One region of the Streptosporangium sp. NPDC002544 genome, then DNA from elsewhere that is predicted to be linked to it. Evidence: predicted binding sites of a transcription regulator. Region 1 holds the regulator's gene; the other holds the start of a gene.
The links. Region 1 encodes LexA, which represses DNA repair genes until DNA is damaged. Its sites were predicted from a motif close to TCGAACANNTGTTCGA; they were not measured.
Positions count from the first base shown of each region.

Region 2: a site for LexA is predicted at 3,229-3,244, ahead of ABT061_RS30485 (SAV_6107 family HEPN domain-containing protein). Genes of this name have one in related genera too.

Region 1 covers NZ_JBEOWJ010000028.1:105,145-110,579, reverse strand. Annotated here, with positions in the region: gene leuS (leucine--tRNA ligase) at 1-1,985, shown strand, start outside; gene lexA (transcriptional repressor LexA) at 2,196-2,906, opposite strand; gene ABT061_RS34335 (LysM peptidoglycan-binding domain-containing protein) at 3,550-3,816, shown strand; gene nrdR (transcriptional regulator NrdR) at 4,220-4,681, shown strand; gene ABT061_RS34325 (vitamin B12-dependent ribonucleotide reductase) at 4,764-5,435, shown strand, end outside.
Region 2 covers NZ_JBEOWJ010000023.1:65,755-71,189, reverse strand. Annotated here, with positions in the region: gene ABT061_RS30500 (arginine deiminase) at 1-38, shown strand, start outside; gene bldD (transcriptional regulator BldD) at 504-998, shown strand; gene ABT061_RS30490 (PP2C family protein-serine/threonine phosphatase) at 1,215-2,348, shown strand; gene ABT061_RS30485 (SAV_6107 family HEPN domain-containing protein) at 2,534-2,980, opposite strand; gene ABT061_RS30480 (L,D-transpeptidase family protein) at 3,341-4,144, opposite strand; gene ABT061_RS30475 (YbaK/EbsC family protein) at 4,264-4,740, shown strand; gene ABT061_RS30470 (GNAT family N-acetyltransferase) at 4,824-5,372, shown strand; gene metF (methylenetetrahydrofolate reductase [NAD(P)H]) at 5,397-5,435, opposite strand, start outside.

The DNA of each region.
Region 1 (5,435 bases):
GGTGCCCCAACGACCAGACCGTGCTGGCCAACGAGCAGGTCAAGGACGGCAGGTGTGAGCGCTGCGGTGCCGAGGTCGTCCGTCGTGAGTTGACCCAGTGGTACTTCAAGATCACTGACTACGCGGACCGGCTGCTGGACGACATGGCCCAACTGGAGGGGGGCTGGCCCGAGCGCGTGCTGACCATGCAGCGCAACTGGATCGGCCGATCCGAGGGCGCCGACGTCAACTTCGTGATCGAGGGCCGTGACGAGCCGGTCACCGTCTACACCACCCGTCCCGACACCCTGTACGGCGCCACCTTCTTCGTGGTCGCCCCGGACGCGCCGCTGGCCGAGGAGATCGTCGCCGATGACCGGCGCGAGGCGTTCGAGGCCTACCGGGCCGATGTGTCCAAGCTATCCGACATCGACCGGCTGTCCACCGAGAAGGAGAAGACCGGCGTCTTCCTGGGCCGGTACGCGATCAACCCGGTCAACGGGGAGCGCATGCCGATCTGGGCGGCCGACTACGTGCTGTCCGACTACGGTCATGGCGCGATCATGGCCGTGCCCGCACACGACCAGCGCGACCTGGACTTCGCCCGCGCCTTCGACCTGCCGGTACGGGTCGTCGTACACACCGGCCTGGCCGACCCCGGTGAGACCGGCATCGCCACCGCCGGTGACGGTGCGATGGTCAACTCCGGCCCGCTGGACGGCCTGACCAAGGCCGACGCGATCCGGAAGATCATCGAGGTGCTGAGCGAGCGGGGCACCGGCCGCTTCACGGTCAACTTCCGGCTGCGCGACTGGCTGCTGTCCCGCCAGCGCTTCTGGGGTTGCCCGATCCCGATCATCCACTGCGCCGACTGTGGCGAGGTCCCCGTCCCCGATGACCAGTTGCCCGTCACCCTGCCCGACCTGCGAGGTGAGGCCCTGGCACCCAAGGGGGTCTCCCCGCTGGCCTCGGCCGAAGACTGGGTCAACGTCTCCTGTCCCAAGTGCGGCGGCCCGGCCAGGCGCGACACCGACACGATGGACACCTTCGTCGACTCCTCGTGGTACTTCCTGCGCTATGTCAACCCCTCCTACGAGGACGGCCCGTTCGACGTCGAGGGCGTCCGCAGGTGGGGCCCGATCGACCAGTACGTCGGGGGTGTCGAGCACGCCGTGCTGCACCTGCTGTACGCCAGGTTCTTCACCAAGGTCCTGCACGACATGGGAATGGTCGACTTCGTCGAGCCCTTCACCCGCCTGCTGAATCAGGGGCAGGTCATCAACCAGGGCAAGGCGATGTCCAAGTCGCTGGGCAACGGCGTCGACCTGGGTGAGCAGATCGACGCCTACGGTGTCGACGCGGTCAGGCTGACCGTCGTCTTCGCCGGCCCGCCCGAGGACGACATCGACTGGGCCGACGTCTCGCCGGCCGCGTCCCAGAAGTTCCTGGCCCGGGCGTTCCGCGTGATGGCCGAGGCGGGGGCGGCCTCCGCTCCCGGCGTCGACTTCGCAGGTGGGGACCTGAACCTGCGCAAGGTCGTGCACCACACGATCGACGAGGTCACCAGGCTGGTCGACTCCCACCGCTTCAACGTCGCGGTGGCCCGGATGATGGAGCTGACGAGCGCGGCCCGCAAGGCCATCGACTCCGGGCCCGGTGCCGCCGACCCCGCGGTCAGGGAGGCCGCGGAGACGCTGGCGGTCATGCTCTCCCTGGTCGCGCCGTACGCGGCCGAGGAGGGCTGGGAGCGGCTGGGACACAGCGGCTCGGTCGCGGTCGCGGGCTGGCCGGCGGTGGACCCGGCGCTGCTCGTCCAGGACTCCGTCACCTGCGTCGTCCAGGTCGCGGGCAAGGTGCGCGACCGGCTGGAGGTCTCTCCGGAGATCTCCGAGGCGGACCTGAAGGCGCTGGCGCTGGCGTCGGAGAAGGTCCAGGCGTTCCTGCCCGGTGGTGCGCCGCGTAAGGTCATCGTGCGCGCGCCCAAGCTGGTCAACATCGTCCCGTAGACGTTCGAGAGGGGCGCGCGTCCAGCGTGCGCCCCCGAACGTTCATGGGCCGGCCGACGTTCGGCTCATCCGGCTCCGGCACTGCCCGCCGCTCGTCGTACCGTCATCCGAAAACACGCAGGGCGACCGGCACCCCGACGTCGGGGTGCCGGTCGCCCTGCGTGGCGTGCGTTCTTGGGCGTGTGGCCCGGAGGGTTGAAGGCGCGTGCCTCAGAGCTTGCGGAGGACCGCCACGACCTTGCCGAGCACGGTGGCCTCGTCACCCGGGATCGGGTCGTAGTTGGGGTTGTGCGGGACCAGCCAGACGTGGCCGTCCCTGCGCTTGAAGGTCTTGACCGTGGCCTCGCCGTCGATCATCGCCGCGACCACGTCACCGTTGTCGGCCACCGGCTGCTGGCGTACGACCACCCAGTCGCCGTTGGCGATGGCGGCCTCGATCATCGAGTCTCCGGTCACCTGGAGGAGGAAGAGCGTGCCCTCGCCGACGAGTTGCTTGGGCAGGGCGAAGACATCCTCGATGCTCTCCTCGGCGAGGATCGGGCCACCGGCGGCGATCCGGCCGACGAGTGGCACATAGGCGGCGGTCGGGCGGCTGACCGGGGTCTCGTCCTCGCCGGAGTCGGGATCCACCCACAGCACGGGCTCGCCGGGAAGGCGCACCTCCAGAGCACGGGGGCGGTGCGGGTCACGCCGCAGGTAGCCCTTGCGCTGCAAAGCCGTCAACTGGTGCGACACGCTGGAGGTGCTGGTGAGCTGCACCGCCTCACCGATCTCCCGCATGGACGGCGGGTAACCGCGCTGCTGCACGGAGTCGCGGATCACTTCAAGGATCTTCCGCTGCCTGGGGGTGAGGCCAAGGGAGTCACGCCTTCGCACCGCCAGATCGCTGGCGGCCGAACCGTTCTCGTTGTGCTGGCTCATACGAACTCCTCGCCTCCCGGCCTGTATCTGATATGTCGCACACAGCGACCATACAACGGCCGAAGATCATATTCAAACAATTGTTCGAATGTCCTCGATATCGGCGGCGCCGTGGTGTACAACATCGTACGGGAGTTCGATCGACATCGTGTTCGATTCACCGATCTTTCTTCGACATGTGTTCGGCCAGGTCGAGGGGATGGGGGCCACCGTGAAACCGACCGCGACGACACCACGATCCATGGCCGTGCCGAGATCCCGGACCGTGCGGCGATCGCCGGGGGCACCGCTGCTGCGCCTGGTGCCGCCACCGAGATCGGAGCCCGCTCCCGCGCCGGAATCGGGCAGGGGGGCCGGGGCGGGGCGGAGCCCGGAAGGCGGAAGGGTGCCGGGGCGGCCCGGGCGCGAGCGGGCGGCCGGGCGGCCTCGGGAGCCGGAGGCCGGGTGTGAGCCGAGGCCGAGACTCGGGCGTGGCGCGAGGCGTGGGCATGGGCCGGAGCCTCGGCGGGGGCTTGGACATGGGGTGCCGGGACGGGTGCCCGGGGCGGGAGCGGTTCGTGCCGGCGTCCGCCGCCCGGGTGCCGCCCGGCCCCGGACCGCCGGGCGGCCGCTCCGGCTCACCCGGCGTGGGAGGATCGTGGTGGTGACGGTGCTCGTACTGTTCACCCTGGGGATGCTCTGGGTCGGCGGGCGCATCGACACGGCCCTGGCGGGCGAGCGGACGGGTCACGGGGGGCTGCCCCGGATCACGGTGCACGTGGGTGACACGCTGTGGGAGATCGCGGACGCGTTGACGCAGGAGGGCGACGCCGGTCGGGCGGTCCATCGCATCATGGACCTCAACGGGCTGGCCGACTCCGAGGTCCGGCCCGGAACCCGGCTCTATCTCCCCGAGGACCTCATCCGCTGAGAAGAGGCGCATTCCGTGGGGTGCGTGGGATTTGGCCGGTGGGGTTCGAGGAAGGTGTGGGCGAGCCGCGCGGGAGGGTCCGATGAGGGTCCTGCCTGACATATCGTCTGGGACGCATGTGAGGGAAGGGGTGCGGAGTGCGTCGCCCGAGGGGCGACACGCCGAGGCGTGACGGCTGATCAGCGACTTCGTGTGGCGAGGGCCTTTCAACTTGCGTTCATGGTCGCGCACTTCTACCGTTAGACCACAACATCTAGTGGCTGCACCGCAACACTTCACCACAGATTGTGTTTCCATTACCGCATCTCGACTATTCGAGGGGCGTGCGCGAGCGTCTCGACATGCGCGCCATGGGGCAGGTGAGGTGGGTGAGCCGCTCTCGCAGCTCAAGGAGGCGACGCGCGTGCACTGTCCGTTCTGTCGTCATCCGGACACGCGAGTCATCGACAGCAGGGCCACCGAGGACGGCGGTGCCATCCGCCGCAGGCGCACGTGCCCGGAGTGCGGGCGCAGGTTCACCACACAGGAGACGGTCCTGCTCATGGTGAGCAAGCGCAGTGGCGTGACGGAGCCGTTCTTCAGGGACAAGGTGATCGCCGGGGTCCGGCGGGCCTGCCAGGGGCGGCCCGTCGGCGAGGACTCCCTGGCGCAGCTGGGCCAGCGGGTCGAGGAGAGCATCCGGGCCACCGGATGCGCCGAGATCGCGGCCCACGAGGTCGGGCTGGCGATCCTGGGGCCGCTCCGCGAACTGGACGAGGTGGCGTACCTGCGGTTCGCCTCCGTCTACCGGGGGTTCGAGACCCTGGCCGACTTCGAGGCGGAGATCGAGCAGCTCCGGGCGGGGCGCTCCAGCGGGCAAGACTGAGAAAGACCCTGGGCGCCGGGGGTGAGCGGCGTGTTGGTGTGGTCCGATATGAGGGCTCGCGGAGCCCCAGGAGGGGGAAGTCATGACGGAGACCGCCGGCGCGGTGGCACGTGGGAGCAAGCGGCCGCGCAAGGGCCTGAGGATGAAGCGCATCTTCACCACCCCAGGTGTGCACCCCTATGACGAGCTGTCCTGGGAGCGCCGTGACGTCGTCATGACCAACTGGCGCGACGGCTCGGTCAACTTCGAGCAGCGCGACGTCGAGTTCCCCCAGTCGTGGTCGGTCAACGCCGCCAACATCGTGACCACCAAGTACTTCCGCGGCGCGGTCGGCACCCCGCAGCGGGAGTGGAGCCTCAAGCAGCTGATCGACCGCGTGGTGGGCGTCTACACCCGTACGGCGGTCGAGCACGGCTACTTCGCCGGCGAGGAGGACGTGGAGATCTTCGACCACGAGCTCAAGCACGCTCTGGTCAACCAGGTCTTCAGCTTCAACTCCCCCGTCTGGTTCAACGTCGGCACGGCGTCGCCGCAGCAGGTCAGCGCCTGCTTCATCCTGGCCGTCGACGACCAGATGGAGTCGATCCTCGACTGGTACAAGGAAGAGGGTGTGATCTTCAAGGGCGGTTCCGGTTCCGGCGTCAACCTCTCCAGGATCCGCTCCTCCAAGGAGCTTCTCTCCAGCGGCGGCACCGCCAGCGGCCCGGTCTCCTTCATGCGCGGAGCGGACGCCTCCGCGGGCACCATCAAGTCC
Region 2 (5,435 bases), on a different contig from region 1:
GCTGCATGAGCTGCCCGCTGGAACGCGACGGCAGCTGAGCCCTCCCGGGAGCCGGGCGGGTCGCCGCCGCGAAACGCCGATCCACACCTCCGGCCGGACGGGACCGTCGCACCGGGTATTCCTCCCGGCCACCTTGTCGAAGATCATACTCTGGTCGCCGCACCCGAAGATGATGTTGCCCCGAATCCCCCAGAAGAAGCCAGCATCCGGCGAAAATCCCGTAAAAACTAGAGGTTTCGCGATGCGCGGTAGGACAACTACCGCGTTTGAGGCGGACCACATCGGACCGGATTCGACATCTTTTTTCCAATCAGCTTGACCTTAGGCGCCCACAGCTTTACCGTCACTGTCCGTAACCACACCTCGTGGCGTTATCGGGTGAACCCTGACGCACCGGTCACCGAAGACGCCTACCCCGGGCGCCAACCCGGTGACCGGGGCATAAGTTGCGAGGTAGCACAATCAAGTTGAGAGCAGTACATACAGAGCCGGGGGGCCACACCATGCCGTCTGAGTACGCCAAATCGCTGGGTGCACGACTCCGCGCCATTCGCACCCAGCAGGGCCTGTCCCTGCACGGAGTCGAAGAGAAGTCCCGCGGGCGCTGGAAGGCGGTCGTCGTGGGCTCCTACGAGCGTGGCGACCGTGCCGTCACCGTGCAGAAGCTTGCCGAGCTGGCTGATTTCTACGGGGTGCCGGTCTCGGAGTTGCTGCCCGGAGGGGCTGCTCCCAGTCCTCTGGGCCCGACCCCGAAACTTGTGATCGACCTTGAGCGCCTTGCCCAGCTCCCCAAGGAGAAGGCCGGCGCGCTTGCCCGCTACGCGGCCACCATCCAGAGCCAGCGTGGCGACTACAACGGCAAGGTGCTGTCCATCCGCCAGGAGGACCTCCGCTCCCTTGCCGTGATCTACGACAAGTCCCCCAGCGAGCTCACCGAGGAGCTCATCGGCTGGGGCGTCCTGGACCCCGAGGCACGCCGCGCCGTCGAGTCCTTCTGACCGTCTGACCGGTCGTGGGTGCGCCGGGACCGGCGTGCCCACCCCGCTCTAAAAATCTTGCTCTCAGCAGAACGTTAGCTTCATTCCGCCCCGGCTCACGGCCACTGTGGTAGGAAAAGGCAAACATTCGATCGGCGAGACACGGTGGACATGACTTCGGGAGATGATCGGCTCGATCACTCTCGACCGCGCTCAAAAAGCCGTCTCCACTCGGTCATGGTGTCGCTGGGATCGACCAGGACGCGCACCTTCCTGCGGTTGCTGGCATCGATCGGCACCACCAGGACCCAGGACACCCTGAAGCTGCTGCCGTTCGTCGTCATGGCCGTGGTGGCCGTGATCGACTTCGGCTCGGGCCCCACGTCCGGCCTCCTCCCGCTGCTCGCCCTCGGCCCGGCCTTCGCCAGTGTGGCCTGCGGCCTGGCCCGCACCACCGTGATCGGCGTCGTCGCCCTGGTGCTGTGCGTCGCGCTCGGCCTCTACAACGACATCCTCTGGGCGCCGCGTACCAACATCACCATGTTCGCCATCCTCGGCGTCACCGTGGCCAGCGTGCTGGCCAGCGCCGGGCGGCTGCGCCACGAGCGCCAGCTCGCCGACGTGCGCTCGGTGGCCGAGGCCGCCCAGCGGGTGCTGCTGCGCCCGGTGCCCCGCCGCGCCGGTCCCGGCATAGGCGTGGCCGTCTCGTACACCTCCGCCACGGCCGAGGCCAGGATCGGCGGTGACCTGTACGAGGTCGTCACCACCCCGCACGGGGTGCGGATCATCGTGGGAGACGTGCAGGGCAAGGGCCTGGAGGCCGTGGAGACCGCGGCCGTGGTGCTCGGCGCCTTCCGCGAGGCGGCCCACGACGAGAAGAAGCTCCAGGGCGTCGTGGCACGGCTGGAGAAGGCACTGACCCGCGAGTTGTCCGGCGAGCAGTTCGTGACCGCCGTACTGGCCGAGATCCGCGGCGGTTCCACCATCGCCGTCATCAACTGTGGCCACCCCCCGCCCATGGTGCTGGACGCCGAGGGCACGATCTGGTTCGCCGACCCGCCGGACGAGGCCCTGCCGCTGGGCATGAGCGCACTACAGGCCAGCAAGCCGCAGCCGCACCACATCCCTTTCGAGCCGGGAGACCAGGTCCTCTTCTACACCGACGGGGTCATCGAGGCGCGCAACGGGTTCGGCGAGTTCTACCCGCTGCCGGAGCGGGCGCACCTGCTGGACGGTGAGGACGACCCTCAGGGGTCGCTGGACGCTCTGCGCGCGGACCTGCTCCACCACGTGGGCAGACCGCTGGGCGACGACGCCGCCATGCTCCTGCTGCGCCACCGCGCCGTCCAGGAGAACTCCTCCGCGGCGTAGACCGCCTCGGGTCCTGCCCGCCACGGCCGGTCGGACGGCGCCACGCCGCGTCGTCGCCGGTCACCACCGCCGGTCATCAAGGCACGCCGCGACGCCCTCCTCCGGCCTCGCGACACCCTCTGAACCAACCCGTCTGAACCAACCGTCTGACCGACCTCGCCACGGCGAGATCCGCCGGAGGGGACCTAACCCGCCAGCGGGACGTGGCCCGGGAGCACGGGTTGCGCCGGCACCCCGAGCAGGTTCTCGACCTCGATGACGAAGCGCTCCGCCTCGGAGATGAGCTCCTCGGCGTCTCGCGGCGACACCGTGCGGGTCAGCCCCGCCTCGGCGGCGGCCCGCTTGGCCGCGCTCGTCTCGAAGTAGGGCGCCCACTCGGCCAGCCGGGGCTCGGCCTCGGGGAGCAGCTCCCAGGCACTGCGCAGCCTGCGCCTGCGGCCCTGCATGGGACGGGGGCGCGCGGCCAGGACGGCGGCGGCCGCCCTGAGCGCCGCGAGGTGGGCCGCGACGTAACGAGCGGCGGAGGTCCGGGCGGCGGCGGCCTCTTCGAGACAGTCGCGCGCGTCTGTGAGGTGCGCCCGCACCGTGGGGGACAGTCGGGGCCCACCGGAATCGCCGAGCCGAGGGGTCATGTGCGTCAGCCTCCTTGGTCGCAAGCGGCTCCCGGCGTTTTCACCGGCGGTGTCAACATTCGCAGACCCCACCGACAAATCCACCGGGCGGCCGGACGAGGAGCTTCCCCTCTCCCCGCCCGTCCCGACCTGGGCCCGATCGTCTCCTCCGACGACGTGGATCCGGCCGGCCACCCTGGACACGGGCTGCGAGCCCCGCGTCATTACATCGAACATAAATTCGACCACTAATACTGTCAAGTAAAACGGCGAACAAAAGTTCGATCTTCTGATATGACGGAGGCCCCGGGAGATCTCCGTCTCCCGGGGCCTCCGCTCGCCGAGCGCCGATCCGCCCGCAGGCTCGCCCGCTCCGCCGCGCTACCGGGCGAACCTGCCTCGGACATGCACCGGCACCCCGGTGCCGAGCAGACCGGGAAGGACCTCCGCCACGTGCATCGGCAGCCGGACACAGCCGTGGGAGGCGGGTGCCAGCGGCACCGACAGCGCGCCGTGGAAGGCGATGCCGCCGTTGAAGAAGATCGGGTTGTAGAGCTGGCCCAGGTAGGACTTGTGCCAGCCGTCCCTGCGCCAGGTGGTCTTGTAGTCGCCCGTCGGCGTGCGGGCGTCGCCGCAGAACCGCTGGGTCTTGCCCTCCCAGGTGGCCGTCTCGCAGTAGGCGATCCCACTGCCCGAGGAGGTGTGGCTGATCAGCCGCACCGCGCCGTTGACGTAGAGGACCATCACCTGGGTGGTGAGGTTCACCTCCACCCGGGTCGGCTTACCCCCGGGGACGAGCACCTTCGGCGCCAGCGGACTCTCCAGGGCCTGCCAGGTCCTGCGCGCCACGGTGCTGGTCGGCGAGATGCCGTTGACCTTCTGGAAGGCCCAGATCGCGGTCAGGGTCGCACCGCCGTAGCGGCCGTCGATCCTGCCCGGGGCGTAGCCGAGCTCGGCCAGCCTCTCCTGGAGCACCTTCACCGTGGCGCCCTTCGCGCCGAGCCTGAGCGTCTTGCCCGGTGCGACGAACCGGGACGCCTCGGTCCTCGTCGCGACGGCCGGCGCGGCCGAGACCGCGGCCCGGGCCTCGGCGACGCCCGCGGAAAGGGTGACGCCCGCGGAAGAGAGGAGCACGGCCCCCGCCGTCATCAGCGCGGCCGCTCCCAGCCGCTGTCCAACCCCCACTTTCCATCAACTCCTCATATCACTATGGATCAGGTCAAGGGACCATAGCGCACGGGTTCCCCGTGCAAGTGACCGGTTATGAAGCGGAAATCAACGGTCAACCCGTTTAGAGTGGCCAGGTGCCAGAAAAGTTGCATCCGAACGTTGAGAAAGTCGCCGCCGTGCTCCGTGAGCACGCCGTCCCCGGCGAGATCGTCACCTTCGCCGAGGCCACCCCGACCGCCGCCAGCGCCGCCGCGCAGCTCGGCTGCGAGGTCGGCGCCATCGCCAACAGCCTGATATTCGACGCCGACGGCGAGCCGCTCCTGGTTCTGACCAGCGGTGCCCACCGGGTCGACACCGACCTGATCGCCAGGACGGCCGGTGTGGCGAAGGTGAAGCGCGCCGATCCCGCCTTCGTGCGGGCGGCCACCGGCCAGGTCATCGGCGGCGTCGCCCCGATCGGCCATCCCGCCCCGGTCCGGACGCTGGTCGACACCTGGCTGGACAAGTACGACGTCGTCTGGGCCGCCGCCGGCCACCCGCACACCGTCTTCCCGACCTCCTTCGACGAGCTCGTCCGCATCACCGGCGGGGTCCCCGTCGAGGTCGAATGACCGCGATCCGGCGGTGAGCACGGCACGGCGCTCCCGCCACCGGCGCTGACCCGCGTCATGTCCTCCCTGCTAGGGTGCGACGCGTGATCGGACTGCGACGGATCGGCCCCGACGAGTTCACGCTCCGGTTGGACGCGGTCCTTGACGTCTACACCAAGGCGATGAACCCGCCCGCCGACCAGATCGCCGGCCGTAAGGCGATCATGGGAAACCACGCCACCAACCCGGCCTTCACCTGCCTGTTCGCCGAACTCTCCGACGGCACCCCGGTGGGGATCGCCTACGGTTTCCACGGGGTTTCCGGCCAGTGGTGGCACGACGTGGTCCGGCGGGCCCTCGCCGAGAAGCACGGCGAGGGCAGCGCCCGCGGCTGGCTGGGCGACGCGCTGGAGCTCGCCGAGATCCACGTCCACCCCGACTACCAGGGCAAGGGCATCGGACGGTCGATGATCATGGGCATCTGCGCGGGCCGCCTGGAGCGCACCGCCGTGCTGTCCACCCGCGACCGGCCCACCGCGGCCCGGCACCTCTACCGGAGCATCGGCTTCGTGGACCTGCTCACGCAGTTCGTCTTCCCCGGCGGGCACGAGCGCTACGCGATCCTCGGGGCGGTCCTCCCGCTGGACGGCTGAGCCGCCGGCGGGAGACCCTCTCGCTCAGCCCCCCAGCGAAGGGGCCCTCGGCGTGTGGTCGAG